Linked DNA regions of Puniceibacterium sp. IMCC21224. The protein of the gene in region 2 interacts with the protein of the main gene of each other region in a pairwise test. Links are inferred from orthologs where the notes say so. Each region holds a gene or a part of one and is shown on either strand. Other genes may lie near its edges. The genes, in order: ssb and IMCC21224_RS05370.

Region 1 (3,194 bases), 320 kb from region 2 along the record:
CCTGGGCACGCGGGCCTATGATGTGCGCATCGGCTCTGGCCTGATTGCTGTCGCTGGAGCCGAGATTGTGCCGCTTTTGCACCGCCCCCGCGTGGCTGTTGTCACTGACGCAACCGTCGCGGGGCTGCATCTTGAGGCATTTGTTGCCGCGTTGGCAGCGCAGGGCATCGCGGCTGAAACGCTGATCTTGCCACCGGGTGAGAGCACCAAAGGCTGGCCGCAATTCACCCGCACTGTCGAATGGTTGCTGGCGCAAAAGATCGAACGCCGCGACGTTGTTGTGGCGCTTGGCGGCGGTGTGATCGGCGATTTGGTGGGCTTTGCTGCGGCGGTGCTGCGTCGGGGTGTGCGGTTTGTTCAGGTGCCGACGTCGCTTTTGGCGCAGGTTGACAGCTCGGTCGGGGGCAAGACCGGGATCAATGCGCCGCAGGGCAAGAACCTGATCGGGGCGTTTCATCAGCCGTCACTGGTGCTGGCGGATGTTGATGTTCTCGCGACCCTGACGCCGCGCGATTTTCTGGCCGGGTACGGTGAGGTGGTGAAATACGGGATGCTGGGTGATAGGGCGTTCTTTGAGTGGCTTGAAAACAACGGTGCGGCGCTGGCAGCCGGTGACACTGCGGCGCGGGCTTATGCTGTACGCCGCTCGGTCGAAATGAAGGCCGAAATTGTCGTGCGCGATGAGACCGAGCAGGGCGACCGCGCGTTGCTGAACCTTGGCCATACCTTCTGTCACGCGCTTGAGGCGGCGACCGGCTATGGTGACCGGCTGTTGCATGGTGAAGGCGTCGCCATCGGCTGTGCGCTGGCGTTTGATCTGTCGGCGCGTCTGGGACTGTGTCCGCAGGAAGAGCCGAGCCGCGTTTCCGCCCATCTGAGCGCCATGGGGATGAAGACTACCCTTGCCGATATTTCCGGCGACCTGCCCGATGCTGACGGTCTGTTGGACCTGATGGGGCAGGACAAAAAGGTGATGGACGGCCAGCTGCACTTTATCCTTGCCCGTGGCATCGGAGCGGCCTTTGTCACGTCGGATGTGCCGCGCGATCATGTGCGTAGCCTGCTGTCCGAAGCGCTGGCCGCCCGCTGACGGTGTTTGCAGCATCATCTGTGGTCGATCTTGCGAATGCTGTGCTGCCGGTTCAGGCGCTCTGATCTTTATGACATCGGGGCACGCGAACAGAAAAACGGCGCCTAGCCCCGCCAGACGCCGCCGGTTGTTCAGATAAGGTGTATCTTAGAACGGGATTTCGTCGTCGATATCGCGCGACGGGGCCCGTGCGGGTCCGCTGTCGCCGCCGCCGGAATACCCGCCGCGATCACCACCATCATAGTTACCGCCACCCGATCCGCCGCCGTCATAGCCGCCCCGGTCGCCACCACCACCACCGGCGCTGCCACCGCCTTCGCCGCGACCGTCGAGCATGGTCAGAACTCCGTCAAAGCCCTGCAGCACCACTTCGGTTGAATAGCGATCCTGGCCGCTCTGATCCTGCCATTTGCGGGTCTGAAGCTTGCCTTCGACGTAAATCTTGGAGCCCTTGCGCAGATATTGCTCGGCAATACGCACCAGACCTTCCTGAAAGATCGCCACGCTGTGCCATTCCGTCCGCTCGCGCCGTTCGCCGGTGTTGCGATCCTTCCAGGTTTCAGAGGTGGCGATGCGCAGGTTGCACACCTTGCCGCCGTTCTGGAAATTGCGCACCTCTGGATCTGCACCCAGATTGCCGATCAGGATGACTTTGTTGACTGAACCGGCCATGGGAACCCTCGTCTCTTGCTGTTGCGAATCTGCGGCATCACCGCATTTGAATGACTCTATACCACCGCACTGGCAGGACGCCACCGCACCGCGGGGAAAATCCGCCGGTCAATTGCTCTGGCGGAATCCGGTTTTTTGTCTATAGTCCCGCAGAGCAAGGTCTAGAGGCCGAGGGACAATGATCACACGAAACTGGCTTTTGCCCTTTGCAGCATCGGTATGCCTCGCGTTCGGTACCACGGCACAGGCCGAGGTGCTGTCGAGTAAGAGTCGCGTTAAACTGTTCTCTACCCAGACCAAGGTTCTGGATACACGCGCGGCGCAGCAATACAAAAATTCGATCCGGCTACAGCCGCCCACAGTTGTAACGCCCACCAAATGGGGTACGGAGGATGGCACCTCGCCAGTCTACCGCGGTCGCTACAAGGGGGTTTATGTCGGCATGGCGCGCGAAGCCGCCCGGCGCAATGGCGTGCCCGAGGATCTGTTCCTGCGGCTGGTGCAGCAGGAATCCAACTGGAACCCGAATGCGAAATCGCACAAAGGCGCGTTGGGGCTGGCACAGCTGATGCCGGGCACCGCCCGCGTCCTTGGCGTGGATCCGAAAGATCCGGCGCAGAACCTTGAGGGTGGTGCGCGCTACCTCAACCAGCAATATCGGAAATTCGGCTCGTGGCGGCTGGCTTTGGCAGCGTATAACGCTGGCCCTGGCGCTGTCGAAAAGCATGGTGGCGTGCCACCCTACCGTGAGACCAAGAATTACGTCAAAGTCATCTGGGGCGGCTAGGCCGTCGACCGTGCAGCGCGGACACTTTGATCCGTTCCGGATCGGGGCTGTGCGATATCCACTCTGCTGATTGACGGATCAGGTCTCATCGCCGCCGGGATCCAGGGGCCGCCGATCACGGATCTGACGCAACCTCGCGCCGTGAGCACGCTGAATGTGAAGCCGCATGGTGCGTTCCGCAGCATCCTCGTCTCGCGCGATGAGAGCCGCCAGAATGGCGTCATGTTCTGCCACAACCGCTTCGGCGCGCTCGTCCTGCTCAAGGGTCGAGCGCCCGAGGATCAGCAGCGTCTTACGGACCGACTGCATGGCGCGCAGCAGGAACCGATTGCGCGCGGCGTCCAGAATAGCAGCGTGAAACGTCTGGTTCAGACGGAACAGGTCTTCGCTCAGCTCGGCCTGCGTCATTGCCTGCTGGATCGCACTGATCTCGCTCAGTTCAACCGGTGACGCGGCCCGCGCGGCAAATCGGGCGGCGGTGCTTTCCAATACGGCGCGCATTTCGTACAGCTCTGCGATCTCGGAATGATCCAATGTGCGGATGGTTGCACCCAGACGCGGCATGTGAACGACAAGGCCATCTGCCTCAAGCTGGCGGATTGCTTCGCGCACTGGCGTGCGTGACATCCTGAACCGGGTGGCCAG
Region 2 (3,256 bases):
GCGGCAAGGATCTGCGTCTCGAATCCATAATTGTCGTAGATGATGCGGATGTCCGAGATCAGCTCGAGTCCGTCCATGTTCAGATCGTCCAGACGCCCGATAAACGGCGAGATGAATGTCGCGCCCGCCTTGGCCGCCAGCAGCGCCTGATTGGCGGAAAAGCACAGCGTGACGTTGACCATATTGCCCTCGTCCGACAGAACCTTGCACGCCTTGAGGCCGTCCCAGGTCAGCGGCACTTTGACCGCGATGTTCGGCGCGATTTCGGCCAGCTTGCGGCCCTCATTGATCATCGATTCAGCGTCCAGCGCGATCACTTCGGCCGAGACGGGGCCAGAGACCAGGTCGCAGATCTCTTTGGTGACTTCGAGGATGTCGCGTCCGGATTTCAGAATCAGTGACGGGTTTGTGGTTACCCCGTCCACCATGCCAAGTGCGTTCAGTTCGGCGATGGCGTCGATTTCGGCGGTGTCTACGAAGAATTTCATACTGCGCTCCTCTGCGTTGCTTGGCAATTGGTTGGCGCTGTCATACCCCAGAGTCACGGCCACAGGAACCCCAATCCTGATTGCGCTAACATGAAAGGCCCCCATGCCCCCGAGCTTCTTTGACCAAGGCGCGACAATTGCGGTGCTGACGGCGCAACCGCTGGACAAGACGCTGGATTACCGCGCGCCCGAGGGCGGCTGCTTCCTCGGCGCGTTTGTCGAGGTGCCGTTGGGCCCGCGCAAGGTGGTGGGCGTGGTCTGGGGTCCTGGAACCGGTGACTGGGACCGGGCCAAGCTGCGCGCGGTGATCAGGGTGCTGGACGCGGCACCGATGCGCGATGAGCTGCGCAGCTTCCTTGAACGGGCGGGCGACTATACGCTGACGCCGCTGCCTGCGATGCTGCGGCTTTGTACACGGGCACCGGGGCTGGGTGACCCGCCGTCGATGCGCAAGGTGTACAGGTTGGGGCAGGGCGCTGCGGATCGCATGACCGATGCCCGTACCCGCGTGCTCGCGGTATTGCGCGATCTGGGCGGGCTGTCACTGACCCTGGGCGAGCTGGCCGAGGCGGCGGGCGTGACAACAAGTGTGGTCAAGGGGCTGGTCAAGTTCGGCGCCGTTCAGGAAGAAGAGAGCCCGCGCGACACGCCGTTTCCCGTGCTCGACCCCGCGTATGGTGGCAAGGAACTGACCGGCGATCAGGCGGCAGGGGCCGAACGGTTGCGCGAAGGGCTGCGCATGGGCGGCTATGGCACCGTTTTGCTGCGCGGCGTCACCGGGTCGGGCAAGACCGAGGTGTATCTTGAGGCGGTGGCGGAATGTCTGGCGCAGGGCCGTCAGGCGTTAGTACTGTTGCCTGAAATTTCGCTGACCGCGGAATTCCTGACGCGGGTTCAGGCGCGGTTCGGCGCGCGCCCCGCCGAATGGCATTCCGGCGTGACCATGACCGAACGCCGCCGGGTCTGGAAAATGGTGGGCGAGGGCAAGGTGCAGTTCGTCGCCGGAGCACGCTCTGCCCTGTTCCTGCCGTTTCGCGATTTGGGCCTGATCGTCGTGGATGAGGAACACGACACCTCATACAAGCAGGAAGAGGGTGTACTGTACAACGCCCGCGACATGGCGGTGCTGCGCGCGTCGATTTGCGGCGCACGTGTGGTGCTCGCCTCGGCCACCCCTAGCTTGGAAAGCTGGGCCAACGCCGAGACGGGCAAATACGAGCGGATCGAACTGACCTCGCGTTTCGGTGCGGCTGTCCTGCCCGAGATGCGCGCCATCGACATGCGGGCCGAGGATCTGCCGGGCAATAAATGGGTTTCGCCCACCCTGAGGCGGGCAATCGAGGTGCGGCTGGAACAGGGCGAGCAGTCATTGCTGTTCCTCAACCGGCGTGGCTATGCGCCAGTGACGATCTGCCGGGCTTGTGGGTTTCAGATCGGATGCGACCATTGTGATGCGCGGATGGTTGAACATCGGTTCCTTAAACGGCTGGTCTGTCATCAATGCGGAGAGAGCAAGCCGGTGCCGACCAAATGTCCGTCCTGCGAGGCCGAGGATCGGTTATCCGCCGTTGGTCCCGGCGTTGAGCGGTTGGGCGAAGAGGTCACCGAGTTGTTTCCGCAGGCGCGGGTCGCAGTGCTGTCGTCAGACATGTACGGATCGGCCCGCGCCATGAAGGCCGAGATTGAGGGGATCGCCGAAGGGTCGGCGGATATCATCATCGGCACGCAGCTTGTGGCCAAGGGGCACAATTTTCCGCTGCTGACGCTGGTTGGGGTAATCGACGCCGACCTTGGGTTGCAGGGCTCGGATCTGCGCGCCGCCGAACGCACGTTTCAACTGATGCGCCAGGTGGCCGGGCGGGCCGGGCGGGCGGAAAAGCCGGGTATCGCGCTGATGCAGACCTTTCAACCCGAACATCCGGTGATCCGCGCCATCCTCGGTGGTGACGAGGAACGGTTCTGGCGCGCCGAAGCCGAAGAACGCCGTGCCGCTGGGGTGCCGCCCTATGGCCGAATGGCCGGGATCATTCTGAGTTCGACCGAGGTGCAGGAAATCTTTGACCTTGGCAATGCGCTGGCACGGCAGGACGACGCGCTGCGCAAAGTGGGCGCGCAGGTCTTTGGCCCTGCGCCGGCACCAATTGCACGGGTGCGCGGGCGGCATCGGGTAAGGTTGCTGGTCAAGGCGCCAAAGGGCGCTCCGCTGCAATCCGCGCTGCTGGCCTGGACCGGGCAGTTCCGTTTGCGCGGGCAAATCCGCATGGCAATCGATATCGACCCTCAAAGCTTTTACTGATGTCATCGCGGGTCTGCCCCGCAGTGGCGCGCAGGATTCGACATGCGTGTCGATCTAAGACGCTAAAAACGGGTTCTTTCCTGCTGGTGCCTTGTTTGTCTGTGGCCGCCCCTCTACATCTCGGGCATGAAACGCTGGATCCCTTTTGTGAAATCCGACCCGGTTGTGTCGGTTGTCCGCCTGCAAGGCACCATCGGCATGGGTGGGCGCGGTGCGCTGAACGATTCCGGCCTGCGCAGCTTGTTTGAAAAGGCCTTTCGCAAGGGAAAACCGGACGCTGTTGCTCTAGAGATCAATTCTCCTGGCGGCTCGCCGGTGCAATCGTCGCTGATTGGCAGCCGTATCAGGCGGCTCGCTGACGAAACCGGAGTCCCGGTCTTTGCCTTTGTCGAGGATGTGGCCGCGTCGGGCGGATACTGGCTGGCTTCGGCCGCGGACGAGATCTATGCCGACAGCAGCTCGATCCTTGGCT

Evidence for each region.
Region 1: the proteins of IMCC21224_RS05370 (region 2) and ssb interact in binary tests that used the Escherichia coli proteins (3 or more experiments, as listed by UniProt). The link is inferred for Puniceibacterium sp. IMCC21224 from one-to-one orthologs.

The regions. Positions count from the first base shown.
Region 1 is NZ_LDPY01000001.1:1,477,850-1,481,043, forward strand. What follows is about bases 1-2,877. They hold ssb (single-stranded DNA-binding protein), read right to left. Parts: upstream 1,763-2,877; coding sequence 1,238-1,762; downstream 1-1,237. Other genes in these bases: aroB (3-dehydroquinate synthase), read left to right, coding at 1-1,090; IMCC21224_RS06830 (lytic transglycosylase domain-containing protein), read left to right, coding at 1,941-2,549; IMCC21224_RS06835 (GntR family transcriptional regulator), read right to left, coding at 2,628-2,877. Outside these bases: more of IMCC21224_RS06835, read right to left, coding at 2,878-3,194. UniProt on the Escherichia coli protein: Plays an important role in DNA replication, recombination and repair. Binds to ssDNA and to an array of partner proteins to recruit them to their sites of action during DNA metabolism. Acts as a sliding platform that migrates on DNA via reptation.
Region 2 is NZ_LDPY01000001.1:1,153,048-1,156,303, forward strand. Bases 249-3,187 are described here. They hold IMCC21224_RS05370 (primosomal protein N'), read left to right. Parts: upstream 249-591; coding sequence 592-2,784; downstream 2,785-3,187. Other genes in these bases: fsa (fructose-6-phosphate aldolase), read right to left, coding at 249-488; IMCC21224_RS05375 (S49 family peptidase), read left to right, coding at 2,911-3,187. In the rest of the region: more of fsa, read right to left, coding at 1-248; more of IMCC21224_RS05375, read left to right, coding at 3,188-3,256.